Desulfatitalea tepidiphila: one gene and its partner. Each later gene encodes a partner of the first gene's protein in a complex. Links are inferred from orthologs where the notes say so. Each region holds a gene or a part of one and is shown on either strand. Other genes may lie near its edges.

The links.
Region 2: the proteins of DFT_RS25750 (region 1) and DFT_RS12650 are in contact, whole or in part, in a crystal structure (PDB 5UE9), measured with the Lactococcus lactis proteins. The link is inferred for Desulfatitalea tepidiphila from one-to-one orthologs. Residues at the interface, in WP_023189152.1 of Lactococcus lactis: Leu4, Gln5, Ala47, Ser48, Met49, Leu50, Leu51, Arg52, Arg53, Met95, Leu98, Arg223, Met224, Ala225, Cys226, Ile228, Gly229, Ala230, Cys231, Tyr232, Ala233, Val235, Glu236, His237, Asn243, His244, Ala245, Lys247, Glu250; in WP_025017116.1 of Lactococcus lactis: Gly25, Phe27, Phe29, Glu32, Tyr33, Lys35, Tyr36, Lys48, Phe56, Thr60, Pro61, Arg62, Val63, Ala64, Glu65, Thr66, Ala67, Ser68, Gly69, Met70, Ile74, Gln77, Pro223, Glu251, Phe274, Ala275, Pro277, Phe278.

Annotation. Positions count from the first base shown.
Region 1 is NZ_BCAG01000003.1:980,683-995,746, forward strand. What follows is about bases 7,045-9,907. They hold DFT_RS25750 (dihydroorotate dehydrogenase electron transfer subunit), read left to right. Parts: upstream 7,045-8,037; coding sequence 8,038-8,778; downstream 8,779-9,907. Other genes in these bases: DFT_RS08955 (ComF family protein), read left to right, coding at 7,045-7,150; pgeF (peptidoglycan editing factor PgeF), read left to right, coding at 7,160-7,981; DFT_RS08970 (AtpZ/AtpI family protein), read left to right, coding at 8,909-9,166; DFT_RS08975 (ATP synthase subunit I), read left to right, coding at 9,191-9,577; atpB (F0F1 ATP synthase subunit A), read left to right, coding at 9,580-9,907. Outside these bases: bifunctional D-glycero-beta-D-manno-heptose-7-phosphate kinase/D-glycero-beta-D-manno-heptose 1-phosphate adenylyltransferase HldE, read left to right, coding at 1-89; DFT_RS08915 (UDP-glucuronic acid decarboxylase family protein), read right to left, coding at 121-1,077; DFT_RS08920 (Trm112 family protein), read left to right, coding at 1,290-1,472; DFT_RS08925 (DUF4416 family protein), read left to right, coding at 1,554-2,105; DFT_RS08930 (YicC/YloC family endoribonuclease), read left to right, coding at 2,157-3,038; DFT_RS08935 (DUF370 domain-containing protein), read left to right, coding at 3,069-3,326; gmk (guanylate kinase), read left to right, coding at 3,333-3,938; 23S rRNA (guanosine(2251)-2'-O)-methyltransferase RlmB, read left to right, coding at 4,009-4,761; icd (isocitrate dehydrogenase (NADP(+))), read left to right, coding at 5,028-6,254; more of DFT_RS08955, read left to right, coding at 6,215-7,044; more of atpB, read left to right, coding at 9,908-10,275; atpE (ATP synthase F0 subunit C), read left to right, coding at 10,381-10,662; excinuclease ABC subunit UvrA, read right to left, coding at 10,716-13,568; chromosomal replication initiator protein DnaA, read left to right, coding at 14,209-15,064.
Region 2 is NZ_BCAG01000003.1:1,784,834-1,799,877, reverse strand. Bases 4,722-7,564 are described here. They hold DFT_RS12650 (dihydroorotate dehydrogenase), read left to right. Parts: upstream 4,722-5,602; coding sequence 5,603-6,526; downstream 6,527-7,564. Other genes in these bases: DFT_RS12645 (SIR2 family NAD-dependent protein deacylase), read right to left, coding at 6,793-7,518; DFT_RS12655 (GGDEF domain-containing protein), read right to left, coding at 4,722-5,293. Outside these bases: DFT_RS12675 (two-component system sensor histidine kinase NtrB), read right to left, coding at 1-1,535; DFT_RS12670 (DUF6794 domain-containing protein), read right to left, coding at 1,749-2,060; elongation factor P-like protein EfpL, read left to right, coding at 2,435-3,001; DFT_RS12660 (PHP domain-containing protein), read right to left, coding at 3,076-3,993; more of DFT_RS12655, read right to left, coding at 4,196-4,721; DFT_RS12640 (methyl-accepting chemotaxis protein), read left to right, coding at 7,640-9,328; DFT_RS12635 (2-isopropylmalate synthase), read right to left, coding at 9,400-10,938; cimA (citramalate synthase), read right to left, coding at 11,101-12,693; ilvC (ketol-acid reductoisomerase), read right to left, coding at 12,706-13,764; ilvN (acetolactate synthase small subunit), read right to left, coding at 13,901-14,398; ilvB (biosynthetic-type acetolactate synthase large subunit), read right to left, coding at 14,500-15,044.

The DNA of each region.
Region 1 (15,064 bases):
ATCTCGTGGAGGGCTACAGCACCACCCGCTTGACCGAGAAGGTGATCTTGGAATATCAGCGGCGGAGCACCCGAATTGACGCCAAGTAGCAAGTTGACCAGACCAATCCACCTGCAAGGGCTACCGGTTCTCCTCTTCGAGCAGCCGTTCAAAGTAGGCAATGGTTTTTTTCAGCCCCTCATCCAGGCCGACCACCGGTTGCCATTGAAGCTCCTTGCGAGCCAGCGCGATGTCGGGTTTGCGTTGGCGTGGATCGTCCTGTGGTAAGGGTTTGTAAATCACCTCGGAAGCGCTGCCCGTTAACTCGATCACCTTACGGGCCAGTTCCATGATGGTGAACTCGGCCGGGTTGCCCAGGTTGACCGGTCCGATCATCTCATCGGAAGAATTCATCAACCCGATCAATCCCTCGATCAAGTCGTCGACATAACAGAATGAGCGGGTCTGTTGCCCCTGACCGAAAACGGTGATCGGCTCGTTTTTAAGGGCCTGCACGATGAAGTTGGAAACCACCCGGCCGTCGTTGGGGTGCATGCGGGGACCATAGGTGTTGAAGATGCGTGCCACTTTGATTTTCAAGCGATGCTGCCGGTAATAGTCGAAGAAAAGAGTCTCGGCGCAGCGTTTGCCCTCATCGTAGCATGAACGGATGCCAATGGGATTGACCCGGCCCCAATAGGATTCCGGCTGGGGATGTACCTCCGGATCCCCGTAGACCTCGCTGGTGGAGGCCTGGAGAATCCTGGCCCTCACCCGCTTGGCCAAGCCGAGCATGTTGATGGCGCCGTGGACACTCGTTTTGGTCGTCTGCACCGGGTCGAACTGGTAGTGGATGGGTGAGGCCGGGCAGGCCATGTTGTATATTTCGTCCACTTCGAGGTAGAGTGGAAAAGTCACATCATGCCGGATGAATTCGAAATCGGGATGATTCAGCAAATGGCGGATGTTGCGTTTGGTGCCCGTGAAGCAGTTGTCCACACACAATACATCATGGCCCTGTTCAAGCAGCCGTTCGCACAGGTGGGACCCGAGAAATCCACAACCCCCGGTGACCATGATCCGTTTGGACAGATGCATCTGCTTCCCCTTTTCTGCTTGAGGTATCATTATTTCGGTCCGATTGCCTTGTAACCGATTTTCACCCTGAAGTCCATGTCCCCCGGCGGTGTTTGGTGCTTGTGTATATTTTAGAATAAAATGCAGAATACTTGGATGTATCGCTTGGTGGTTGCACTTTTGATAGAAGTATGGAAAATAACGCTTCCATCAACCCACGAGAAGGAGGGACCATGGCCATCGATCAACATTTACTGGAACTCCTGGTTTGCCCGCAGTGCAAGGGGGATATCCGTTTGAATGCCAAAGGGGACGGACTGATTTGCGATGCATGCAAGTTGGTTTACGAAATCAGGGATGATATTCCGATCATGCTTATCGAAGAAGCCAAACCATTGTCCGAAACCGCTTCATGACATGCATTGCCTGATGGGTCTCTCTGGCCCCGACCGCTTGTTGTACTTTAAAAGCCTTTTTCAGCGGGAGGCAATGTTGCCATGAGTCTGCCGCAGCCGCCTCAACCGGCCAAACTGATCGTCGGCCTGCTTTTGAAAGAGCAGTCCCTGGTGCCGGAGCTGGCCGAGGCACTAGAGACTGAATTTGGCGCCATAGACATGGTGAGTCCTTGGTTTACTTTCGATTATACCAAATATTATGCATCGGAGATGGGGCAACCCTTGCACCGCCGCATGCTCGTCTTCGAGGAATTGATGCAACAGCATGCGTTGGCCCAAATCAAGCTGACGACCAACCGCATAGAAAACCAGTACGCGCGTGACGGTAAACGACAGGTCAATCTCGATCCCGGGTATCTGCTGTATGAGCGATTCGTCCTGGCTACCGGTAAAAACTACACGCATCGCATATATATAGGTGAAAATATTTATGCCGATCTGACCCTGATCTATCAACAGGGCCAATACCGTGCGTTGTCCTGGACCTATCCGGATTATGCGGATGACCAGATGCGCCGGTTTCTTCTGAAGGTCCGTCAAAAATACGGAGCCGATTTGAACCGCAACGGGGCGGGATTGCAGCTCGGATCATAAAACCCCGACCTGTCTCGATCCTTAATACTAATCAAACGAGAGCGAGATCCAATGCTCAAAAGCATGACCGCATATGCCGGTGCCGAAAAATCCGAGGGAGAATTGACCGCCAATGTCGAAATGCGTTCCTACAACAGCCGCCATCTGGATCTGGCCGTTCGAATGCCGCACGGCTATGCGGCATTAGAAGAAAAGGTCAAGGGCAAGATTGCCACCGCGTTGGTTCGCGGCCGCGTCGAAGTGCGCATCTGGGTCAAGGATACCTCCGAGCAGGCGTGTGCATTCGAAGTGGACAGCGCAAAAGCCAGGGCCTTTCATGCGGCCGTAACACGCCTGAAAACCGAATTGAATCTGGCCGGAGAGTTGTCGCTGGATCGTCTCATCGATGTCAGCGGGATCATCCAACCGGTGGAAGATTGCACCGCCACCGATGCTGCCTGGCCGCTGATCGAGGCCGCCTTGTCGGAAGCTTTGGCCTCCCTGGATCAGATGCGGCTGCAGGAGGGCAATCACATCGGGGAGGATTTCGCGCAGCGTCTGGAGCTGATTGAAACACACTTGGACGCGATCGAAAAAGAGTCAGCCGGGCTGCCGGCTCTTTATCGTGATAAATTGACATCCCGCATCGAATCCCTGACCCAGGGGGTGGTCGAACTGGATCCGGTTCGCATCGTCCAGGAGGTGGCCGTAATGGCGGACCGCAGTGACATCTCCGAGGAGATCGTCCGGGCGCGCAGTCATATGCTGCAGTTCCGGGCCCTGGTGAAGGGGCCAGAGCCGGCCGGCCGGCAACTCAATTTTCTGTTGCAGGAATTCAATCGGGAATTTAATACCATGGGATCCAAAATCGGACAGGCCGACTTGGCCCATTCCATAGTGGCTGTCAAAGCGGAGATCGAAAAACTGCGCGAACAGGTGCAAAATATCGAATAAGCCTCGGACGAGAGGGAAAAAGAGGGGCGGATGGAAAAAAACCTGCTCAATATCGGATTCGGCAACACCGTAGTGGCCGAGAGGGTGGTGGCCATCGTTTCACCCAACTCATCACCCATGAAACGGCTCAAGGACGAGGCCCGGGATGACCATCACTTGATCGATGCCACACATGGCCGGCGCACCCGTTCGATCATCATCATGGACAGCAACCATATCGTGCTGTCGGCCATCCAGGCCGAGACCATTTCCCAGCGTTATGAAATGCTCAAAGAGGCCGAAGAGTAAGTGACCATGCACACATGGACCGACACAGATTCCCACGCCCGGACCAACCGCTCAGGAAAACTCTTCATCGTCTCGGCCCCTTCCGGCGCAGGCAAGACGACGTTGTGCGGCATGGTCAGGCGCCATTTTAAAGACCTGGCGTATTCCATATCCTCCACAACGCGCACACCAAGACCAGGCGAGCGTAATGGGATCGACTATTTCTTCGTGAGCCGGGAAGTATTTGAAGATGGGATCGCACAGGGCCGTTGGGCGGAGTGGGCCGAGGTGCACGGCAATCTATACGGCACATCGGCCCAATGGATCTCACAAGCCTTGTCTGAGGGCAGGGATATTCTCCTGGATATTGACGTCCAGGGGGCCCGCCGGCTGCTCACCCATTTCCCGGATGCGGTTACTATCTTCATTTGTCCCCCCTCCATGGCCGACTTGGAACAGCGTTTGAGGCAACGGGGCGATGACGACGAAGCCACCATCGCCCTCCGGCTGCGTAACGCCCAAGCCGAAATGGATCAGAAGGACATGTATCGACACGTCCTGGTCAATGATGATTTGGACCAGGCCAAATCCGAACTCATTGCATTAATTGACAGCTACCGATCCCCAGCTTGAAAAATCAGTTCATTCACTTACGTTATATCGTAATACAGGGATCGGATGACAGGCGAATGGTTCATATTCAATGGATGTGCTTTATGGATACCATCCGGTCCTGGAGGCGCTGCGGGCGCGACGGCGCCGGATCGGCAAGGTATGTCTCGGGAAGGGCAAAGGTGCCCCGCGGAGGCAGGCCATAGCCGATGCGGCTGGTCAAGCGGGGGCCGCAGTCGAATGGATCGCCGCCCAGCAGATCACGGCCATCGTGGGGCACCCGCGCCACCAGGACGTTTGTGCCCAGGCGTCGCCCTATCCGGTGGTCACACTCGAAGCTCTTATGGACGAAATCACCAAGTCGAGCCGCCCCCCATGGCTGCTGCTGCTCGATCAGGTGGTCGATCCGCAGAACCTGGGTGCCATGGCAAGGACAGCCCACTGTGCGGGCATGCAGGGGATCGTCATACCCAAGGATCGTTCGGCGCCGCCATCGGCTGCGGCCAGTAAGGCCTCGGCCGGTGCACTGGAGCACATGCGCATTGCGTATGTGACCAATCTGGTGGATGCCATAGTAAGATTGAAAGAAAAGGGCATGTGGGTGGCCGGTGCGGATCGAGATGGTGAACAGTCCATTTTCGAGGCCGATCTGGCGGGACCTTTGGCCATCGTCATTGGTGGTGAAGAAAAAGGATTGCGTCCCCTGGTCCGGAAACACTGTGATTTCATCGTCTCCATTCCGCAGACCGGTCCGGTCGGTTCCCTGAATGCTTCGGCGGCGGCGGCCGTTATCGTCTACGAATCCTTTCGGCAGCGCCTCGTCGCATCGCGGCATGGCGACTGAGCGCTCGTTTAGCCACAAGATTCCAACGAGTGACCGGCCACAAATAGGCAAATTTGGTTGAGATCAAGGCGTGCGAAAAATTTTACCGCAGGCATATAGTTGATATTCCGAGGATAAAATTTTGAGTAGAACGCAGATATCGGGCAAATTGGCCATTTGTGGATGGGCACTGACGAGTGCCCGTTCAGATATCGGGCCGATTGGCCATTTGTCGATGGGTTCTCACTATACCAACTGCAGCGCGACAGAGGAGGTCGACGATCAATATGGAAAACAGGCAACCTCAGAAAATTAAACTGAAGGCAGACGGTGCACTCGATGTTCCCGAGACCCCGATCATTCCCTTTATCGAAGGCGACGGCATCGGACGCGACATCTGGCCCGCTACCCGGCTCGTCCTGGACAAAGCCATCGAGGCGGCTTACGGGGGCCGGCGCAGAATCGAGTGGCATGAATTGCTCGTGGGAGAGAAGGGTTTTCATGAAACCGGCGAATGGCTGTCGGAGGAGGCTTTGGCGGCGATTCAGGACCATGTCGTTGCCATCAAGGGACCGATGACGACGCCCATCGGCACCGGGATCCGCAGCTTGAACGTGGCCATTCGGCAAAAGCTGGATCTCTATGCCTGCGTGCGTCCGGTCCGTTATATCCATCCGGTGCCGAGTCCGATGAAATCACCGGAAAAGATCGACATGGTCGTGTTCCGGGAGAACACCGAGGATCTGTATGCCGGCATCGAATGGCAGGCGGGCAGCGATGAGGCGCGCAAGGTCATCGACTTTTTGAATACCCAGATGGGAACGGAACTCTCGGGCATGACCGGCATCGGGATCAAACCGATCAGCGAAAAGAACACCAAAAGGCTGGTGGCCATGGCGATTGCCTATGCCGTCGAACAGGGGCGTAGCAGCGTGACCCTGATGCACAAAGGCAACATCATGAAATTCACCGAGGGCGCTTTCAGCCGCTGGGGCTACGAAGTCGCCAGGGAACGGTTCGCCGAGCAGACGCTTACCGAGGCGGATCTCTACGACCAGCATGGCGGACGACGCCCGGAAGGCAAGGTGGTCATAAAGGACCGCATTGCCGATATGCTGTTCCAGCAAGTGCTGCTGCGGCCCGACGAGTTCGACGTCATCGCCACCCCCAATCTCAACGGGGATTATATTTCCGACGCGCTCGCGGCCCAGGTCGGTGGGCTCGGTATGGCGCCGGGCGCCAACATTGGCGATACGTGTGCGGTGTTCGAGGCCACCCACGGCACGGCCCCCAAGTATGCCGGCCTGGACAAGGTCAATCCGAGCTCCCTGATCCTGTCGGGCGCGATGATGCTCGATCACATGGGCTGGAAGGAGTCTGCTGACAAGGTCAGGAGGGCATTGCAGGCCACTGTAAAAGACGGGATCGTGACATACGATTTGGCGCGACAGATCCAGGGGGCCAAGGAGGTCAAGTGCTCGGCGTTTGCAAAGGCGATCACCGAACATCTATAGGGCATGTGGACCTCGATTCGAGGTTCTCATCGCCCGACGGCGGGTTTTCGCCGCTTTGCAAAGGTCTTGGCCAAGTGTGCCGCAACCTGATCCTCACCTTGGGCCAAGCGCTCTTTCCGGCGACCTGCTATGGGTGCGGCCAACTGTTTGGTTTGCCTCGCCCGGCATCCGGGAATCTCCTGGCGAACCCCGGCGACACCGCTCGTTACCATCCGAGCGACGAAGTGTTGCGCGGCTTCTTGTGCAAGTCCTGTTTGTCCCGCTACGAGGCGGCGATTTCGCCGCTTTGCTCGCGATGCGGGTTGCCCTTTGCGTCGTCTCAGGCTGTCGACCATGTCTGTGCAGAGTGCCAGGTTCGACCACCTGCCTACATCATGGCGCGGGCCAGCGGTGTGTATAATGACGTATTGAAAACCATGATCCATCATTTCAAATATGGCGGTCGCGAACACTTGGCCAGACCCCTGGGGCGGATGATGTGGCGAACCTTACGTGAAAACTGGCAGCCCGATCAGATTGACCGGGTCGTCCCCGTGCCCCTGCACACCAGCCGTTTGCGATACAGGGGATTCAATCAGGCGTACGCCTTGGTTCGCGAATGGCCCAGGTTGGCCGCCCATGGCGATTGGCGCCTTTCCGGCGATTGGTTGGCCCCTGACCTATTGGAACGCCGTCGCCCCACCCAGCACCAGACCGGTTTGGACAAGGGACAGCGATTGGACAATCTTTCCGATGCGTTCGGACTGGCCAAAGGGCATGCCATCCGTGGCCTAAAAGTCTTGCTGGCGGATGATGTCATGACGACCGGTGCCACCGTGGAAGCATGCAGCCGAGCGCTGCTAGACGCCGGCGCGCGGGAGGTGCATGTGCTTGCCGCGGCCCGGGCGGTACGATAGGCGGACGCGATGCGCTGGGTCCAACGCCATGGCTTGAGATATCTGCAATTCGCGCAACTGGACGCGATTCCGGGATTGTGGCACGGCATCTTCACGCGCTTCTGCATGGATGGACGGGAAGGTTCGCCCTCTGCTTTCAATATCGGGTTGAACGTCGGCGATTCGGATGCGAGGGTCCATCGTAATCGGTATCGCATGTTGGATGTTTCGGGATGCCGAACCGCCGTTTTTGCACGGCAAGTCCACGGTCATCAGGTGGCCCTCTGGCAATGCCCCGCGGCGGACCATCCGAAGGGGCAGGGGCGTGATGTGGTTTACCTGGAAGGCGATGCCCTGGTGACCGACCAGCCTGGGGTGGCGCTGGTCATTCAGACCGCTGATTGCCAAAGCGTGCTGTTGGCCGATCCGGAACGGGGCGTGATCGCCAATGTACACGCCGGATGGCGGGGGAGTATCGCCGACATCGTGGGGCGCACCGTTGGCACCATGGTTTCGCAATTCGGTTGTCTGCCCGAGAACATTGCGGTTGGCGTCGGTCCTTCGCTGGGGCCTTGTTGCGCCGAGTTCATCAACTACCGTGACGAGATCCCGCCTGTTTACTGGCGCTATAGAGGGGCGGGCGATCGTTTCGACTTCTGGCGTTTGAGCATCGATCAGTTGGTCAGCGCAGGCGTACCGGATCATCAGATTGCGTTGTCGAACATCTGCACGCGATGCAATACATCCACCTTTTTCTCGCATCGGGGGGAGGCGGGCAGGGCCGGCCGGTTTGCATCGGTGATCCTGATGGAGAGTCGATTGAGAGAATCCAACACAAGGGAACTCAAATGATCCAGCAGCAAGCAACCGTATTATGGAATCAGCCTGTGGGCCCCGGATGTTACCGGATGGGTTTGGCGTGCACCGGCGGATACGAGGCGGCCGTGCCGGGCCAATTTGTCATGCTCCAGGTCGAACCGGGATTGGCCCCGTTATTGAGACGCCCCTTTTCGATCTTTGCGCTCATCGGCGACAGGGATCGTCCCAAGGGCATCGAATTGCTATACAAGGCGGTCGGGAAAGGCACCCTCAAGATGGCCCGGATAGAACCTGGCCAGCGCGTCGATCTCCTAGGTCCACTTGGGCGGGGGTTCAGGGTGAACGTCGGTGAGTCATCGCAGATATACCTGGTCGCCGGCGGCATGGGGGTGGCACCGATTCATTTCCTGGCAACCCATCTCAAACAGTCAGGAGTCGATACAACCGGGTACAGACTTTTTCTTGGCGGCCGGTCGCGAGCCGATGTGTTGTGTCGAGATGAATTCGTCGCCATGGGAATGCCGGTGACGGTGACCACCGACGATGGCAGCAGTGGGGAACAGTGCTTGATCACCGATCCATTGGAGGAAGCCGTGCGACGCAAAGCGCCGGATATGATTTTCGCCTGCGGACCTCACGGGATGTTGCACTGCCTTGCCGGCATGGCCAAGCGTTATCATGTGGCCTGCCAGCTCTCCATGGAAACGATGATGGCCTGCGGGATGGGGGCTTGTCTTGGATGCGCGGTGCCGATGGCCGAGAGCGGGCAAGGGTACCGCCACGTGTGTGTCGACGGACCGGTCTTCGATGTGGGCGAAGTGAAATGGTAGGCCGCCTTCTAAGGGCTCATTTTAGCAATGACCCCTTTCATGTGAAAAGAAAATCGCGCGTTGGGAGGGCGCCCATAGGCAATTATGCATTGACTTGGACCGTCGGCTGTGTTAGGTGCTCGATCTTTAGATGCGCTGTGAAAACAGCTTCCCAACACCGCTCTTTCGTATGAAAAAAGAAACGCGGCGCTACATACAAGAGCTTGCTTATTTCAGCACCATCGGGCTTTCTGTAGCGTTATCCATTTTCATCGGTCTGGCCATTGGCGTCTATCTTGATCGGCGTTGGGACACATCACCATGGCTGACCCTCATTTTTATCGGACTCGGGATCGCGGCAGGCTATAAGAATCTTGGCCTTGCCATAAAGAAGAGCCGCAAATTGTAAATGTGACCCTGGCGAGGGAGCACCTTGGAAATTCAGCAGCGGATCATCCGATTCATCAGACGGACAAACTGGATCCTGTTTGCCGTTGCCAGCCTGGCTGGCATCTTGCTTGCGCCGGCGCAATTTGCGTGGGGGATCATTGCAGGCGGTGCCATTGTCACCATTAACTTCCACCTGCTGGCCAGAACCTTGAAAAGTGCGTTGACCCCGCCACACCTTTCGTCACACAATGTTATCCTTGCCAAATACTATGTCCGCTTCATCATCAGCGGCATTATCATTTTTATCCTCATCCGACAGCATTGGGTCAGCCCCCTGGGGCTGTTTGTTGGTTTGTCTGTCGTGGTCGCCAGTATCACCCTGGCCACGCTCATCGAAGTTAAGCGACTGATTTGCAAGGAGGCGATTTAAGGATGGAGCATCCCTATCTGTTTTTCGTGAAATTATTCGAGCTTTTCGGTGAGGGCGCCGGCCATTTCGCACACGAATACCCCTATGTCGTCTACTCGTGGGTATTGATGGCCTTCTTGATTATCGTGGGTTGGTTGGCGGGCAAGGGCGTTCAACTGATACCCGGTAAACTGCAGAATCTCCTGGAACTGGTGGTTTCGGGTATCGAAGACTTTATGGTCGAAACCATCGGAGAAGAGGGGCGTTGGCTCTTCCCGCTGGCGGCCACGGTATTTATCTACATTTTTATAGGGAACCTGATCGGTATCATTCCCGGTTTTTTCCCGCCCACCGCCAATCTGAACACAACGGCGTCGTGCGCCCTGACGGTGGTCATTTTCACCCATGTGATCGGCGTCAAATATCACGGTGCGGCCTACGTCAAACATTTCCTCGGGCCGGTATGGTGGATGTCGCCGCTGATCTTCATTATCGAGATCATCGGCCACCTGGCACGTATCCTGTCGCTCTCTTTCCGTCTCTTCGGCAATATGATGGGTCATGAAATCGTGCTGGCGATTCTCTTCGGCCTGGCCGGCGCCTTCTTCGCACCGCTGCCCATCATGGCCTTGGGCATTTTCGTGGCATTCGTCCAGGGATTCGTCTTTTTCCTGCTGTCGATTATCTACTTTCAAGGTGCCATGGAGCACGCCCATTAAGCACGGGTATCTACGAACCTATGCCTCGTAAAGGCATTGAATAAGTTTGGGTTAATGGAAGAAGCCCATTTATAACTAACACTTCACAAGGAGGTAGTTGAACACATGGAAGCTCAAGCATTGCAATTCTTTATCGCTTGCGTCACCGCCGCTGGTTTCGGTATCGCCATCGCCGCTTTCGGTTGTGGCATCGCTCAGGGCCTTGGCCTGAAATCCGCCGTTGAGGGCATCGCCCGCAACCCCGAGTCTTCAGGTAAAGTGACCGTTACCCTGCTGATCGGTCTGGCCATGATCGAGTCTCTGTGTATTTACTCGCTGGTCGTCGCCCTGATTCTGATCTACGCACATCCCCAGGCCGGGGCCATTGCAAAGATTTTCGGCGCCTAATTCGACACACGTTCCATACGCACAAGATCCAAAAAAAGGGGCATCCTCTGAAGCTATGAAGGGGGATGCCCCTTTTTCATTTTCAGGACGTGTTTCAGGAAGTGGCCCGTATGTGAACCATTCAGCATGGCGATCTCTTCCGGAGTTCCTGTACCCAGGACATAGCCGCCACCTTCGCCGCCCTCCGGTCCCAAATCGATAATGTGGTCCGCCGATTTGATCACATCCAGATTGTGTTCGATCACGACAACGGTGTTGCCGTTGCCTACGAACCGGTTGAGCACCACCAGCAGCTTGTTGATGTCGTCCATGTGCAATCCGGTGGTAGGCTCGTCAAGGATGTAGACGGTTCTCCCCGTGCTTCGTTTGCTGAGCTCTCTCGACAGTTTGATTCGTTGGGCCTCACCTCCGGAAAGCGTCGTAGCGGATTGCCCCAATTGAATGTATCCCAGCCCCACATCCACCAACGTTTGCAGCTTTTCGCGGATGGCCGCAAAATTTCTGAAGAAATCGAGCGCCTGGTTGATCGTGAGATTCAAGACTTCCGCGATGTTTTTGCCCTTATAGCGGATTTCCAGAGTCTCGCGGTTGTAGCGTTGGCCGTGGCAAATATCACATGGGACATAGATGTCCGGTAGAAAATGCATTTCTATTTTGATGATGCCGTCGCCATGGCAGGCCTCGCAACGTCCCCCTTTTACGTTAAAGCTGAATCTGGATGGTTTGTAACCGCGCGTTCTAGACTCTGCGGTCTTGGAGAAGAGATCACGCACAAAGGAGAACAATCCCGTGTAGGTGCCCGGATTGGATCGCGGTGTACGACCGATGGGGGATTGGTCGATATTAATGACTTTATCGATCTGTTCCATTCCCGCAATGCTGTGAAACCCACCGGCTGCGATCCGGCTCTGGCGCAATCGCTGAGCCAGTGCGTGATGCAAGGTGTCGATGACAAGGCTGGACTTGCCTGATCCAGAGACGCCCGTCACACAGGAAAAGCAACCAAGAGGAAAGCGCACCGTGATGTTCTTCAGGTTATTCCGATTGGCACCGTGGATGATGATGGCCTGGCCGTTCCCCTTTCTCCGGTTATTGGGGACGGGAATTTTTTTTACACCGGCAAGGTATTGGCCCGTCAGTGAATCTTTGGCCTGGGACAACTGCTGGGGTGGGCCGGCAAACACCACGCGACCGCCTTGCACCCCGGCGCCTGGCCCCATATCGACGACAAAATCTGCAGATTCGATGGCCTCTTGATCATGTTCTACCAATAGAACAGTGTTTCCGATATCGCGCATTCTCCTCAACGCTTCAAGCAGTCGGGCGTTATCGCGTTGGTGCAATCCGATACTCGGCTCATCCAGGACATAGAGAACCCCCGTCAGTTTCGCTCCGATCTGAGTGGCCAAGCGTATCCGCTGGCTTTCGCCACCGGACAGGGTATGGGCAGCGCGATCCAGGGTCAAGTAGGAAAGGCCGACATGGGAAAGAAACTGCAGACGCTCCGTGATCTCCTTTACGATTTTTTCTGCAACGACCGCTTTCTTTCCCTCGAGTCGCAAAGATTGAAAAAAGTCAATCGCTTGATCTATTGAGAGCGTCGTGACCTGGTGAATGGCATGGTGTTGAATCTTTACCGCCAGGCTCTCCGGCTTCAATCTGGCACCGTTGCATACGGCGCATGGCAGGAAGGCCATGTAGGTTTGGAGTTCTTCGCGGATTTGGGCAGACTCTGTTTCGTGATAGCGACGTTGCAGTTGAGGGATAAGGCCTTCGAATGGATTATTGTACAAATGCTGGCCGGAGTCGCGATCCACGGAAAAGCGAATGACGGTATCTCCGCTCCCGTAAAACAAGGCTTGCCGGAACGCTTCGGGTAGATATTTGAAGGGGGTGTAAATATCCGTGTGGTACTGGCAGGTAAACGCTTCGAGGAATTCGGTAAAGTAGACCGATTGTCGGTTCGCCCACACGAGGACCGCTCCGTCTCGTAACGATAGCTCCGGATTGGGCACGATGAGTTGGGGATCGAACACCGAGCGTGTCCCGAGTCCATCACACGCCGGACAGGCGCCCTGAGGAGAGTTAAACGAAAAATCGGCCGGGGTGAAATCTGAATATGTCGTTCCGCACTGATGGCAGGCCGACCTTTCATTGAAATGAAAGAGACGGCCATCATCATGCGCGTTTCCCTTTTGACAAAGGACTTCGGCACGACCCCCGGAAAGAGAGAGTGCAAGCTCGAGGGAGTCTGCGAGTCGATTCGAAGCGTTTTTCTGAATAACCAAACGATCGACAACGGCGTCGATCGAATGGTCCTTTTTGGGGGACAGTTTACCAACGTCCTCGATGGGCATCATCTCACCATCGATACGAACCCGCGCAAAACCTTCCCTTCTCAGCCGTTGTATAACGTCCGCATGGGAACCCTTTTTGTTACTTACCAGCGGCGCCATGATGACCACACGGCTCCCCGCGGAGAGGGTGTTGAGTTCGTCCACCATCTGATCGATGCTTTGGGGTTGCACAGGGCGACCACACAGATGGCAATGCGGTGTGCCGATGCGCGCATAGAGCAACCGCAGATAATCATAGATTTCGGTTACCGTGCCGACGGTGGACCTTGGGTTGTGTCCGGCCGTCTTTTGCTCGATGGCGATGGCCGGCGACAAGCCTTCGATGAGATCCACATCCGGCTTTTCCAGGCGCTCCAAAAATTGACGGGCATAAGTCGAAAGAGATTCGACATAACGGCGTTGGCCTTCTGCATAGAGGGTATCAAAGGCCAGGGTGGATTTCCCGGATCCGGAAAGGCCGGTAACCACGATCAGTTTTTCCCGAGGAAGGTCGAGATCGATGTTCTTTAGGTTGTGCTGCCGCGCACCGCGGATCATAATTGAGTTCATCGCTTTTGATAACGTCGACCAATGATGCTGTAAACAACTTTTCCGAAAGTCCAATATTTTTAATATATGCAGGAACCGTGCGCAGTAAAGTGTGCCGATTCGGGCTTTGCGGGCAACTGCTCGAAATCCATTCGAATGTTTTTTTGAAGAAAATGGGGCTCGGTGGTAACCCATCTGGGTCCCGAAAGGAAACCACTGTTTTTAAAAAATGTAAAAATCCGGCGTAAAACAGAGGAAATCAAAGATCATCATTTGTCGGCAGTTTGTTTATAACTATGGATATGCTTAAAATGCTTAAATAAAAACTAAAACTAAAAGGGCGCTAATTTGTAGACCTCTCACGTGTCAATTATAATAATAAACAATATAAACAAATAAATAGATTGATGTGAGCAACGTGTAAGGATGGCGTGAGGAGACTTCAGGTCTTTCGGATTGACAGTGAAGGGTCTCTGGCCTATTACGAATCCATACTTTTCAAGGATTTGACCTTTTCGAATAATCCGGAATATTTATAAAAACTGTCTGATTTTCTTAATGTTTGCCTGGCTGTTTGCGTTGGGACAGAGGTCGTGTTCAGCAAAACGAAGCGTATTTTGGTCGGATTGTTTTTTGTACAGGGAAAACGGGAAAAGGTGATATGGAGAATATCTGGCAGAAGGTAAAGGCCGCGCTTACTGATTTTGTTCCAGATCATGCCTACCGGATGTGGATCGAGCCCCTGACGCTCGGGACCATTGATCCCAATGTGTTACAGCTCAATTGTCCCAATGCTTTTTTCCGCAGACGGGTGAAGGAGCATTTCGGTGAATTGATTTGCCGGGAGCTGCAAAAATTGACCGGCAATGCCACGGAATTGAAATTTGCGGTTACAGAGGGAGATCATGGCAGGTCCAATTTGACGGAGTTTCCCGAACAGCTTCCATTGCCCAACATTCATTGCCAGCCTCATTTCGGACGGCTGTTGCGACAGGATTATACTTTTGATCAGTTCGTGGTTGGTAAGAATAATGAATTCGCCTATTCTGCAGCATTATCACTGGCCATGCGGAAATCCGCACAGCAGCATTCGCTTTTTCTTCTTTCAAAGACCGGTATGGGTAAGAGCCATCTGTCTCAAGCCATTGGTCATCAGATTTTGGCGGAATCCAAAGCTGAGCGCGTGTACTATATGACAGCCGAAGATTTTACCAATGAAATGGTATCCTCCTTCAAGACCAATTCGGTTAGCAAATTCAAAGATAAATATCACAACGGATGTGACGTGCTGCTATTGGAGGATATCCATTATCTGAGTGGAAAAGAACGTACCCAGATCGAACTGGCGCACACGCTCGATTCACTCTACAACGAAAATAAAAAGATTATTTTTTCAAGTTGCTGCTCACCCTCCGATATTCCAAAACTTAACGAAAATCTTCGGTCTCGCCTGACATGCGGTTTGATTTCCAATATCGATCCTCCCGATTATAAGGTGCGTGTCAAGATTTTAAAAA
Region 2 (15,044 bases), 800 kb from region 1 along the record:
GCAAACAGGGTTTCGATCTGTATGTTTTTGTCCTTGGGTGCGTCGAGCATCTGAAGTGTTTCCATCGTCAGGGCCGAGAGCTGTTGACGCCGCGCCTGGTATTTGCCGCCGCGGGCATAGGCCAGGAGTTGTCGTGTCAATCCGGTCATGGTCTCTACGGAGTGAAACATGGTCTGGCAATATCTTGTGACCTCCGGGTGGTCTGGAAAGCAGAGTTTGAGAAGATCGATGCTGCCGGTGATGCTTGCGAGCGCGTTGTTGAATTTGTGTGCAATACCGGCCGCCAGAACGCCGATGGCTTCCATTTTCTGAATCTGTCCAAGGGTGGCTTCGATTTTTTTGCGGGAGGAGATATCTCTCAGAAAGTTCAGGGTAGCGGGTTTCTCCCGCCATTCGATCGCCACGGCGTTGATTTCAACCCAGCAAGTGGCGCCATTGGCTGTTACCAGACGAAATGCGTAGGTATTGGGGACGCTGCCACCCTCTATACGTCGACGGTAGTGATGGTAGACCATGTCGGCATCATCGGGGTGTACCAGGGTTATGAATTCACGCCCCAGCAATTGCTCGCCGCTGTATCCGCTCAGTTTGGTCAGTGCGGGATTCGGGAACAGGATGCGATCCTCCTGGGATATATAGATCGCTTCATTGGCGTTTTCAAACAGGAGTCGGTACTTGTATTCCGACTCCCGCAATGAAAGTTCTGTTTTCAGGCGTTCGGCAATCTCTTCCCTGAGCCGCCGATTGACCACGATCAGCTCTTCCGTCCGCTCCTGCACCAATGTTTCCATGTGATGCCGGTGGCGTTCCAGTTCGGAGCGGGCGTTTTCGTGATCGATAATGATGGCCAGCCTTCTGGCTACTTCTTCTGTCAATTCCCGGGCATTATCGAAAAAGGTGGCCGTGTCCACCGATGGTTTCTCACAAAGGCCCAGATCGAGTTTCCCCGAAACCTGTTGCCCCAGGATGATGGGGCTCGAAAAGCTGAAAGAATAATCCGATGGCGTTTCGTTTCCGAATGCGCGCCCCTCATAGGTGATACGCGCTCGGGCTGACCCTCCCCCGAAACCGACCTCTTCCAACAGATGGATCGTTTTTCGGAAAATATCCGGCAAGGAAAGGGTGCTTTTTTCCCTCAGGCGGTTTATGGCGTAAAGGCAGCTCAGGGCCTGCACCCGTTGCTGCAATTCCGATGACTGTTGCTTTAAGGCTGCTTCGGAGGCGAGAATTTTCTTGCGCATCATCAAGACCAGCAACGAGACCACGACAAACATGACGGCTCTGAAATGGTCATTGGGGCCTGCCATATCGGGTCTTAATGCCCAGTGGCACACCGTCAGCATGAGTCCCAGGTAAATGGCGATGCTCAATCCCTTGCGACCCCACCATAAAGCGCCGAGAATCACAGGAATGTAAAAAAGATGGGTAAAGACCAATCCGCTCTGCAGTACCGCGTGGAAATAGATTGTCAGGGAGGTGGCCAGCGTCAACATGCCTGCCATGGACAACAGTTTGATACGTTCGGTAGGGTTCATAGACGCAAGGCTCATCGGTTTTTAGATAACATCCAAATCTTCAAAATGATCTGAGCAAACTCGATGCCTGTTTCTGAATTTTGAAAATGTTGATTAACTATCAGAAATAAATGTAAAAAATATTGAATGGCGAGAAGGCTTCAAAAAGGCGCAAACATATCCCTGTCAATAAATTTTACATAATGTAAACGATAGCTTAAGTGAATCCTTGACCTATGTGGCGATGAATACCCCGTGATCCACTTTGAGGCGTTCACGCATGCGCTCCAAAATGATACGCATCGGGTCCGTGTCGGTATGGTTGTCGACCTTATCGAAGCAATCCATCAGCAATCGGTCATTGCCTCTCCACAAACCAAAGTCGTGTTGCAAGTGAGGGGTCAGTTGCCTGCACAGTTGGTCGAACGCCTCGTCGCTCATGTGGCCCATAGTATTCATCTGCTGGGTCGTCAAATCGGATATCAATATGTCGACAGCCTCGTCGACAGTCCTTGGCAGTCTGAATCTCTGAAAACGGTCAATCATTCCTGGTTCTAACGCTCCTTTTGATCACGTTCTTTCATGCAATTGCATCGATTCTTCGCTTGGAAAGAATCCTAAAATAATCGATGCAACACACATGCCCACTTTGTGCATTTATTGAAAAAATTTTCAAGCCCCCCGAAAGTCAATATAGCGCGCACATGAACCCTTACCGGGGCGGATATGGTCGATGGGCTATCCCGAAGAGCTTTCAATAATGAAATAAAACAGGACATTTTTGAAAGATGTGCTACCAAAACGATAGAGGCGTGGGTACAGATTTCGTTTTATCTGTTACGCGGGCTATGATATTTGATCCACCCGGCTTTTGACGAAACCATCATGGGTTCGAACCGTATAAGAAGGAGTAACCTCACGTGAAAGCATCACAGCTGCGCAAAGGCAATGTGGTCAGCATTAATGGCGTTGCCTGTCAAGTGCGCGATATCGATATGCAAACGCCTTCCGCTCGGGGTGCCAATACACTTTACCGAGTTCGTTTCACCACGATTCCCGGCGGCCAGAATCTGGAGCAGACGTATAAAAGCAACGATGTGCTGGAAGAGCTGGTCCTCGAAAGGCGGCCGATGACCTATCTCTATTCGGACCAGGACACCTTTCATTTCATGGATGCGGAAAACTACGAGCAGTACAGCCTTCATGTGGACCAGTTGGTAGAGCAGAAGGACTGGTTGCTGGATAATATGGAAGGGTTGACCGCATTGATGCTCGAAGGTCAGTTGGCCGCCATCGAGCTCCCGGCTTCCGTGGAATTTGAAATCGTGGAGACCGCACCGGTCATCAAGGGGGCGACGGCCACCAACCGCAACAAGCCCGCGACCCTGTCCAATGGCCGGGTGGTGCTGGTGCCCGAATATATGGCTCCCGGCGATCGGGTCCGCATCAATACGGAAACGGGTAAGTTTATGAGCCGGGTCCGTTAGTACCCGGCCACAAATGGCCAGTTGACCCGATATCCGCGTTGCGCGAAATTTGATCCTTTGTATACGCTCGGTTTTCAGATGCCGAAGTAGCTGCGCAAACGCTCCTGTCTGAAGTGGTGTTCGATGCGTCTTTTCATTTGGTCGCGCAGGGCGCACGACTTGAACTGAATCACCTTGCGGCCATAGCGAATGTTTTTTTCAATGAGGTCCGGGCAGTTGCCGATATTCGAGCGCAGCTTGAGACTGTTGGTGGTCACTTTGCGCAGGAAGGTGATCTCCTTGCCAACGACCTGGTTGCGCTTGCTCTTGATGGCATCCAGAAAGTCCTCCCGCGTTCGGGCGCATTTCGCGTAGCTCACCGCTCGTCCCATGTGATTTAAGGCGTGCCCGTCACTGCCGCCCACCATAGCTTTGTCGAGATTGAATCCCAAAACCGTGCATTTGAGGTTCCAGCGATTCAGATTGTTGGCATTGATCGATTCGACGCCGTCGCCCAGGGCCAGCAAATGCTGCAGCTCACCTGGCGAGAATTGCACGTTACAGACGCCGGTGTACATGGCGCAGTATGGGTGGGCGAAAATAACGACACATCGGTAACGGCGGCTTTTTTCTATGGCCTGGGCCATGGTGAGACTCAGGGAACTCATGACGCCGGCGCCCATGTGAGGCACCACCTCGCGCTCGTAAAATCGTATCAATTCGGCTGTCTCATAAAAATAGACGAGCAAATGCGATCCTTCGGCGACCGTCAATTCGATGCCGGGGATGGAAAAAATATCATCATATTGATCGATTTCCAGCGCCCCACGAATCTCATTGTGATCGGTGATGGCGATGCCGATACCCAATTTGCGAACTTTGGCGGCAATCTTGTCAATACGATTCAGTCCGTCGGAATAGGTCGAGTGGAAATGAAGATCCACTACGGTATGCGTTTGATTCAGGATTTCAAGATCAGGTTTCTCAAATCGAACACGATCACTGATGGACATTAAGGGCTCCTCCTGGAGTGGTCTCAGACTGCGCTGGCGCAGGGTGATGCAAAAGCTCTGCCGTCCGTGCGCAACTGGTAAAACTAATCGGCCGCCACAGATTTGTCAATGATCCGTTTGGCGGCGGAGATGCTGCAGGAAGACGATCATTGTCAGAATCGTCAAAAATATGCCGATGGTACATCCAGTTTTGAAGTGGCGGTCATCTCTGGCCGACCACGCAATTTTTCCCCTTGCGTTTCGCTTCGTACAAGGCCTTGTCCGCACGGGCGACCAGCTTTTCGGGCGTGTCGCCTTTTTTAAACTGGGTCATGCCAATGCTGACCGTCATGCTCAAATAATCATCCTTTTGAACTTCGCTGGTGGCATAACGCACTGCAGCGACACTGGTACAAATGGTGCGCGCTTTTTTGAGCGCGTTCCGAAAGCTCGTTCCTTCCAGAATAATGGTGAATTCTTCGCCACCGTAGCGCGCCAGAAAATCATCCCCCCGTATGGCGCCATGGCATTTTTGAGCCAGCGCCACCAGCACCCTGTCTCCGATCAGGTGGCCATATTTGTCATTGATCTGCTTAAAGTTGTCAATGTCGACCATCATCAGGCTGAAGTCCTCATGAACCATACGGTTGCGATCGATTCTCTCCGCAAGATAGTGATCCAGGGCGTGGCGATTGTATACTCCGGTAAGACCGTCTGTCATGGATTTCTTTTTGGCGGCTGCCAATTCGGCTTGCAGGGTATGGACCTGATTGGCCAATGATTGAATCTGACGTTTTTCCTGGTCCTGCTTGAGCTCGACCATTTCCCACATCTGCTCGACCTCGACCTTGAGGGCGTTTTTAATCTTTTTGATGTCATCGAGCCCGCTGATCTCGATCATCTTTTCGCCCTGGTCGTGAATGCGGCGATAGAATTCCAGGTTTTCCACGTTCAGGTTGGCCATGGCCTTGGTCAGCAGATCGATGATGTCGCGGAGCTCTTTCTCTTTGTCATGGACATAGCTGCGTTGACGCTCGATGAATGCGAGAATACGCTCCTTTTGGCGCTCGAAGTGCATCTCGATGCGCTTCGAACGTTCGTCGGAATGATACAGATCGTTTAACTCCTGGACCTCCTGCTTGTATCGTTCCGCATTGATCTCTTTGATATCGAGGGCAAAGGCCTTTAAAAAATGCAAGAGTACATCGACGCTTCGAAACAACATCTCAGCGCGTTCTTTTATATCCGTCGCCGACTGAATCACGGCGTCGGAGTTGTTTTCCGATAAAGGTTTATCCCCGCGTTTGAGAAGTTTGATCATGGCGCAATACCTGTTTTCGAAAATGGTCACTAAGGCCGTATCGGCTCATAGGTACTATCGCCCCCTTTGTTCGGAACTTTACGGTCGTTCAGGGATATTTATGGATTCGGCCTCAAGGCGTAATAGGAAGGCAAGCATCCGTATTCTATATTAAAAGCGAATGGATCGCTCCATAGATGGTATTGCGCTAGGGTACAGCCATGAGGTATATTAAATCGCTTTGATGCGCCAGGCTATCCCTTCACCAGGTTAACCCTTCAATAGATGAGTGTGGCGCCACTTTGCGTGGCAAAACGATTGGAAAACTGAATGAATCCTGATCTGTCTGTCGATATGGGGCGGTTGAGGCTGAAAAACCCGGTCATGACCGCTTCCGGCACCTTCGGGTATGCCAAAGAGTTCGAGTCCCTGCTGTCCCTGGATCGACTGGGCGCGGTTGTGGTCAAAGGATTGTCGCTGGCACCTTCGAAGGGCAATCCCCCGCCGCGCATCGTGGAAACCGCCTGCGGGATGCTCAATGCCATCGGTCTTGAAAATGTGGGCGTCGATGCCTTTATCAGGGAAAAATTGCCGTACCTGGCAAAACTCGAGGCGCCGGTGCTGGCCAATATTTATGGAACCGATATCGAATCCTATGCCGAACTGGCGGCCAGGCTCGACGGCATTGAAGGGATTTCCGGCATCGAGGTCAACATCTCGTGCCCGAACGTCAAGCAGGGTGGGGTGGCCTTCGGTGCCGATGCCCACACTGCCCAAAAAGTCACTCAAGCGGTGCGGCGCCGTTACCAGGGGCCGCTGATCGTCAAGCTTTCACCCAACGTCACCGACGTCACCCTGATCGCGCGCAGCGTCGTCGATGGGGGTGCAGACGCCGTTTCACTGATCAACACCCTCACCGGAATGGCCGTTGACATTCATACCCGCCGCCCCAGACTGGCCAACATCACCGGTGGCCTTTCAGGGCCGGCCATCAAACCGGTGGCGCTGCGCATGGTCTGGCAGGTCGCCCAGGCGGTCGATGTGCCCGTGATCGGCATCGGCGGCATCATGAACGCCGAAGATGCCCTGGAGTTTATCATCGCCGGCGCCAGTGCGGTGCAGGTCGGTACGGCCAATTTCGTGAACCCGCGTTGCACCATGGAGATCATCGACGGTATCGAAGACTATCTTCGTGAAAAGGGAATCGCCTCGGTGAGGGAGCTTGTCGGCAGCATCGAGATCCCGCGATTTTAACTGAATGCTTTACAATAGACTCGGCGTTTGTGGAGCAGGTGGCCAGGGCCACGTACGCCTGCGGTCCTAGTGCCGCTCGAATGCAAACGGCGGACAAGCGGCCCAGACTGTTTGAGCGCAGCGAGTTTCTGGGCCGCCCGCCGTGCATTCTTAGCGGCACTTGACCGCTTGGCGTGTGGCATCGGCCACCTGTTCCACACACGCCTGCCATTGCCGATGCCTTGCGAATTTTCTGTCAAATGCCGTGCAGCCGTGGACGGGCACACCTATCCTTCGTCCACTCCCAGAACCGCCTTGAACGTCTCGCCGATCTCGGCATGGATCACCAGATCTGCATAGCGATCCAGCTCTGTGGGATCACGGTTGATGATCACCAGTCTTGCGCCATTGCGCTTGGCTAAAAGAGGGAATCCGGCCGCAGGATAGACGACCAGGGACGAGCCGACGGCAATGAACAGGTCGCATGCCAGGGCGTGTTCTTCGGCCAACTTCATCTCACGCACGGGCATCGACTGACCGAAGGAGATGGTGGCGGTCTTGATGATCCCGCCGCAGGCGTCGCAATGCGGCAGGGTTTCGTCGGGAAGGAAAATGCTGCGGATGTGGTCCAGTTCATATCGCTTGCCGCAGTCGAGACATACGGCGTAGGTGCTGTTGCCGTGCAGTTCGATGACCGCCTCGTCCGGGATGCCCGAGGCCTGATGCAGCCCGTCGATATTCTGGGTGATTACGCCAGTGAGCTTGCCCGATCGGTAGAGTTGGGCGATGGCGAGGTGTCCGGCGTTGGGGCTGGCATCGGCGATCAGGCGTTCCGTGGCGAACTTCATGCGCCAAGACGCCCGTCGCTGCTCTTCATCGGCCATGAAATCCCGGAAGTCGATCGGCTTGTATTGCGTCCAGATGCCCCCCTTGCTCCTGAAATCGGGAATGCCCGATTCGGTGCTGATGCCGGCGCCGGTGAACACGACCAATCGCCGGCTTTCGTCTATCATGGTTCTCAACCCTGCCAATTTTTCTATTGGTGTTTCCATAAAATCGCTCAACTTTTCTAGATAATAGGCAATACTGATAAGCATCATAGCGGTTGATATCATCGAACTCAAGGGGTGGGGAATGGCATTCATCAAAAATTTGAAAATCAGAGTCAAGTTGTTGGCCGGCTTCGGCATCATGGTCGTGTTCATGGCGGTGATCGGTTACACCGGTTATCGCAGCGTTCGAGGGGTTCAAACTGATTTAAAGGCGATTTACGGGATTCAGATGCCGAGCATCGACTTTTTGATCGAGGCTGATCGCGATTTGCAGCAGTTGCTGGTGGCCGAGCGGTCCATGATCTTCACCGATCCAAAATCCGAGCTCTTCAAGCAGTTCGTCGAAGAATACGATACCAACCTGAAGCAGTCGGATTCGCGTTGGAACAAATATGTGGCCCTGGCCCAGACCGCAGAGGAGAAGGCGCTGTTTCCGGTTTACGATGAGGCCAGAAAAAAGTGGCAGCTGGAGTCCCGCAAAGTGGTGGACTTGGCTCGAAAGGGGACAGCGGAGTCGATTCAGCAGGCCCAGGCGTTGACCCTTGGAAAGGCAAAAGAACATTTCGAGCAGATGCGGAACCAACTGGACAAGCTGACCGAAATCAATCTGGCCCTGGCCGAGAAAGCCAGCGCGAATGCCCAGAGCACATACAGATCCGCCGTGACCATACTGCTATTGGTCGTGGCCTTGGGCGTGGCCGTCGGCGTGCTGCTGGCATGGTCCATTGCGCGCATGATCACCCGTCCGGTCAATGCCATGGTCTTTGGTCTGAAAGATATCGCCCAAGGCGAGGGTGATCTGACCAAGCGCCTGGACGATGTCTCCAAAGACGAGTTGGGGGATCTGGCCGGTTGGTTCAACACCTTTATGGACAAGCTGCAGGGAATGATCAAGGAGATGGCCGGGAATGCGGCCACCCTGGACAACGCCTCAGGTACCCTGGCTGAGCTGTCCAAGCATATGTCGACCAGTGCCGAAGATATGTTCGGCAAGTCGAATACCGTCGCGGCAGCAGTCGAAGAGATGAGCGCCAACATCAACAATGTGGCGGCGGCCATGGAACAGTCGAGCACCAATGCCGGTGTCGTGGCCGCATCGGCCGAGGAGATGAGCTCCACGATAAACGAAATCGCCCAGAATGCCGAGAAAGCTCGAAAAATTTCCGATGGCGCCGTGAATACGGCTGTGGCCTCTTCCGAGCAGATGGATGCCCTGGGGCAGGCCGCCGCCGGTGTCGGCAAAGTGGTCGAGACCATTACCGACATTTCCGAGCAGGTCAACTTGTTGGCATTGAACGCCACCATCGAGGCGGCGCGCGCCGGCGAAGCGGGCAAGGGCTTTGCCGTGGTGGCCAACGAGATCAAGGAGCTGGCCAAGCAGACGTCGGAGGCCACATTGGATATCAAGGGCAAGATCGCCAATATCCAGTCCAGCACGACCGGAGCGGTTTCGGGAATCGATGAGATCTCCAAGGTCATCAAAACCATCAACGATATCGTCGGCACCATTGCGGCGGCAGTCGAGCAGCAATCCTCGGCCACCCAGGAAATCGCCAATAACATCGCCCAGGCATCCAACGGCATCCAGGAGGTCAACGAAAACGTCAGTCAGAGCTCTTCGGTGGCTACGCAGATCGCTCAAGACGTCGGCCTGGTGAACCAGTCGGCCAGCGAGATGGCCAACAGCAGCGGTCAAGTCAAGGTCAGCGCCGAAGATCTTCGATCCATCGCTCAAAAGCTCAATACGGTGGTCAACAGCTTCAAGGTGTGATCGCAGCCCTGATCAAGCAGATATTTCATGTCATAAGCCCCCGGCCCGATGGGACGGGGGCTTTTTAGCTGCTACAAACTTTGGGCGCGTTCTATCGGGTGGGATTTCAGGTACTCCATGCGGTTCAAGCCATTGATATACGCAAGGGCGCTGGCCGTGATGATGTCGGGGTCCGATCCCCGGCCGAGGGCCACCAGTCCATTTTCCTTGAGCCTCACGGTCACTTCACCCTGGGCATCGGTGCCGCCGGTCAAGGCGCTGACCGTGAAGCGCAGCAGTTCGGATTCGGTGTGGGTGAGCTTGGCAATAGTGTTGTAGGCGGCGTCGATGGGACCATTACCGTATCCGGCGCCTTTGATCGAGCGGCCGTTGATGGAGAGCTGCACGCTGGCCATGGGCATGACGGTGGTACCTGCCGAAACATGCAGGTACTCCAGGGAGAAGGTTTCCGTGGTGCGCAGGACGCCTTCGGTGACGATGGCTTCCAGGTCCTCGTCGACCACATGTTTCTTTTTGTCGGCCAGGGCCTTGAATTTATCGAAGACCAGGCGCAGTTCTTCGTCGGACAGATCGTAGCCCAGATCCTTGAGATGCTCCCGCAAGGCATGGCGGCCCGAGTGTTTGCCCAGCACCAGTTTGTTGGCGTTCAGGCCGATGGTTTCCGGTTTCATGATTTCGTACGTCATGGGATTCTTGAGTACGCCGTCCTGGTGGATGCCGGCTTCGTGGGAGAAGGCATTGGCGCCCACGATGGCCTTGTTGGGCTGTACCATGATACCGGTGATCATGCTGACCAATCGACTGGTGGGGTAAATGTGCTCGGTCTTGATGTTGGTGTGCAGCGGCATGTAGTTGTTGCGTGTCCGCAAGGCCATCACCACCTCTTCCAGGGAGGTGTTGCCGGCCCGTTCGCCGATGCCGTTGACCGTCACCTCGGCTTGCCGGGCACCGACCGCCAGGGCGGCCAGGGTATTGGCCGTGGCCAGACCCAGATCGTTGTGGCAATGGATGCTGACGATCGCCTTGTGGATGTTCGGCGTATGCTGCATGACATATTGGACCAGGTCGGCAAACTCATTGGGAATGGCATAGCCGACCGTGTCGGGCAGGTTGACCGTGGTCGCACCGGCCGCGATGGCGGCTTCGAAGACTTTACAGAGAAAATCGCGGTCGCTGCGGGAGCCGTCTTCCGCAGAAAACTCCACGTTGTCGGTCAGGCTTTTGGCGTAGGTCACGGCATCCTTGACTTGGGCCAGCACCTGATCACGATTCATCCGCAGCTTGTATTCCAGGTGGATGTCGGAAGTGGCCAGAAAGGTGTGGATCCTGGGTTTGGCGGCATCTTTGATGGCGCCCCAGGCGCAGTCGATGTCCGCTTTGTCGGCTCGGGCCAATCCGGCGACTTCCGTTACCTTGAGTCGGCCGGCAATTTGGGAGACGGCATCAAAATCGCCTTCCGAGGCTGCCGGAAAACCGGCTTCGATGATATCCACACCCAACTTTTCCAGTTGGATGGCCAGTCGCAACTTCTCCGCCGTGTTCATACTTGCACCGGGCGATTGCTCGCCGTCGCGCAACGTCGTGTCGAAAATTTTAACCAGTTCGGTCATTTTTTTACCTCAGTCGTCTGTTTCGTTCATCATGTGTCAGGTTGGATCCGGTCCACCTGCCGGACCGATGCGCTTCGATTCACTCACATGAACGAAACGAAAGCATGGGCCGCAGGGGAGATGTCCCTGCGGCGTGAGGTCCTGCCTTTCTCATGGGGCTGTTCATAATGGGTTGGATTCCTCCTGTTTGGCCAGCTTGTACTGGAAGCTGTCGGCCAGGGCCTGCCAACTCGCTTCAATGATGTCTTCCGAGACGCCGATGGTGCTCCAGATATCGTCGCTGTCCCGGGATTCGATAAACACGCGCACCTTGGCTTGGGTGCCGCTTCGGCCGTCGATGACGCGCACCTTGAAATCCACCAGACCCATACTCCCCAGATCGGGATAGAATTTGGCCAGTGCCTTGCGCAAGGCGTTGTCTAGGGCGCTCACCGGTCCCTTTCCTTCGGCGGCGGTGATTTCTGAGGTACCCCCCACATTGATCTTGATGGTGGCGTAGGCCCGGCAAGGTTGATCTTTGTCTTTTTCGATGGAGACCCGGAACTTCTCCAGCGCGAAGAGCGGGACGAACTGTTCCGTGAATTTCTGCAGCAGGATCTTCATGGAGCCATCGGCCACATCGAATTGATACCCTTTATCTTCGAGCGCCTTGATCTCTGCGGCGATCTGATGGCTGTCGAAGCCATTGCCGCCCAGTTCGACCCCCAGCTCTTTGGCCTTGTAGATGATGTTGCTCCTGCCTCCCAGGTCCGATACCAGCACGCGGCGTTGATTGCCGACCAGCGCCGGGTCCATGTGTTCGTAAGCCCGCGGCACTTTCATGATGGCATTGACGTGCAGTCCGCCTTTGTGCGCAAAGGCGCTGCGCCCCACGAAGGGTCTGGAATTGAGCGGCACGATGTTGGCCGTTTCGCTGACAAAACGGGACAGGTTCTTCAAGTGCACGAATTTATCTTCGGGAATGGTGCGCATCCCCATTTTAAGACTCAACAGCGGGATGACGGTGATCAGGTCGGCGTTGCCGCAGCGTTCCCCATATCCGTTTACGGTTCCCTGGGCCAGAACCGCACCGGCACGCAGTGCGGCAATGGTGTTGGCCACGGCCAAGCCGCAGTCGTTGTGGGCATGAATGCCCAGGCGAGGTTCGATGCCGTTAGCGGTCAACTCCTGATGGATTTGACCCACGATCGATTCGATGTCGTGGGGCAGGGTGCCGCCGTTGGTATCGCACAACACCAGGACATCGGCGCCGGCCCGGGCCGCCGCGAAGAGGGTTTCAAGGGCGTAGGGTGCATCTTCTTTGCAGGCGTCAAAAAAGTGCTCGGCATCGTAGATGACCTCCCGGCCGTGGGATTTTAGAAGCGCTACGCTCTCCTGGATCATGGCCAGGTTCTCTTCTCGTGTATTGCCCATCACCTCTTCGACATGCAGGGGCCAGGATTTGCCGACAATGGCCACGGCCGGCGCCTGGCAGTCGATCAAGGCCTTGAGATTGGGATCCTCTTCGGCGGCCGTGTTGGCTTTGCGTGTCGAACCGAACGCGGTAAGGCGTGCGTGGGTGAATTTTTCCCTGCGGGCCAGTTCGAAGAAACGGGCATCCCTTAAATTGGATCCCGGCCACCCGCCTTCGATATAGTGAACCCCGGTCTGATCGAGCCTTTTGGCGATTTTGATCATCTCCTCCGACGAGAAGTTGATGTTTTCACCCTGACTGCCGTCCCGAAGCGTGGTGTCGTAGATGAGCACCTGTTTCATGATTTTCCTATCCTATTTTTTTGCGCGGTTCTCCGGCCGCAGACTGCGAACCGCACGCCCGGCCCGCCACATTTCGCTGTCGCCGATGATTTTCAGTTCGGCGTTGAGTTTTTCCCGGTAGTCCGGGGCAGTGTTGACATCCAGAACGCGCCGGGTTTCGGTGCCGTTGGCCACGCTTTCATAAAGATCGTCGAATACGGGCTCCACGGCTTTGCGGAACTTGGGCGCCCAATCCAACGCGCCTCGCTGGGCCGTGGTGCTGCAGTTGGCATACATCCAGTCCATGCCGTTTTCGGCCACCAGCCGGATCAGACTCTGGGTCAACTCCTCGACGGTCTCATTGAAGGCTTCGCTCGGGCTGTGACCATGTTTGCGCAAGAGCGTGTATTGGGCCTCCATCACACCGGCCAGACATCCCATCAGCACACCGCGCTCGCCGGTCAGATCGCTGAACACCTCTTTTTCGAAAGTGGTGGGGAACAGATATCCCGAACCGATGGCAATGCCCGCGGCAATGGTGCGCTCGGCGGCACGGCCGGTGGCATCCTGGAACACGGCGTAGCTCGAGTTGATGCCGCTGCCGTCCAGAAAATTCAGACGCACATTGCGGCCCGAGCCCTTGGGCGCCACGAGGATCACATCGACATCCTTGGGCGGGATGATGTGGGTCTGGTCTTTGTAGACGATGGAAAAGCCATGGGAAAAGTAGAGGGCGTCTCCGGGATTCAAACATTGTTTGATCTGGGGCCAGGTGGCCATCTGGCCGGCATCGGAGAGCAGGTATTGGATGAGGGTTCCCCGCCTGGCCGCTTCTTCGATGGGGAACAGGGTCTTTCCGGGCACGAAGCCGTCGGCGACGGCTTTGTCCCAGCAGGACTTGTTGCCTTCGCGCTGCCCCACGATGACGTTGAAGCCGTTGTCGCGCATATTCAGTGCCTGGGCCGGGCCCTGTACGCCATAACCCAAGACCACGATGGTTTCGTTTGCCAGGACCTGGCGGGCCTTTTCGAGGGTAAATTCTTCAGAAGTGATAACCTCTTCTACGACACCGCCGAAATCGATTTTTGCCATTTTTTTCTCCTTCAAATGATTGGGATGGGCCTGCTGGCCCGGATACGTGATGAACCTGAAACATTGTGAACCTGAAACACTATAAAATAGATGAACCGGTGCCATGTGGTCGGCCGGTGTTGTAACGATTCATAAGTTATATGCCGCGCTTGGGTTCACGATACAAAGCCACCGTGCCGGTGCGGGCGATTTTTTTGATGCCCATGGGTTTTAAAAGACCGATGAGGGCGGTCATCTTATCTGCGTCTCCGCTGGCCTCGATGGTGTAGTAATTGGAGGCCACGTCGATGACTTTTGCGCGAAATAAATTGACGAGCCGCAGAATCTCGTCGCGGTTTTCGGGCCGCGCGTGCACGCAGATCAGGGCCATTTCCCTGCGAACGGCACGATCATCGGACATGTCGCGCAGCTTGACGACATTGATGAGTTTGCGCAATTGCTTTTCGATTTGTTCGAGGAGCGGTTTGTTGGCCTGGGTGACGATCGTGACGCGCGATACTTTGGGATCCAGGGTTTCGGCTACGCACAGACTGTCGATGTTGAATCCTCTGCCGCTGAACAGTCCCACCACACGGGATAGAACGCCCGGTTCGTTGTCGACCAACATGGTCAAGGTATGTTTGTTTGAGTTCATGGTCGGTTCTCGTTTTCTGCTGCTTGTCGGTTTGGACCGGCATGGGCCGGTATTGATGCATATGTTCCCGGGTCGCATCTGCTCAAAAGATGCACCCAGGGCTAGACCAACAACATGTCCGTGATCGCCTTGCCGGCCGGTACCATGGGATAGACGCACTCTTCGGAAGCCACGATGAACTCCATGATCACCGGGCCTTTGGTCTCCAGACCTTCGGCCAGCGTCGCCTCTACTTCGTCAGGGTGCGAGGCGCGGAGTCCCCTGGCGCCGAACGCTTCGGCCAATTTAACGAAATCCGGTGCGTGTTCCAAAATCGTGTGGGCGTAGCGTTTATCGTAAAAAAGCTCTTGCCACTGGCGCACCATGCCCAGGCAGCGGTTATTGAGAATGACCACCTTGACCGGCAGGTTGTATTGAACCGCAGTGGCCATCTCCTGGATATTCATCTGAATGCTGCCGTCCCCGGCGATGTCGACTACCATTTTTTCCGGAAAAGCCACTTGGGCGCCGATGGCGGCCGGCAGCCCGAATCCCATGGTGCCCAGGCCGCCCGACGTGATGAACTGCTGGGGGCGATCGAAATGGTAGAATTGGGCCGCCCACATCTGGTTTTGCCCCACTTCCGTGGTGACGATGGCCTGGCCAC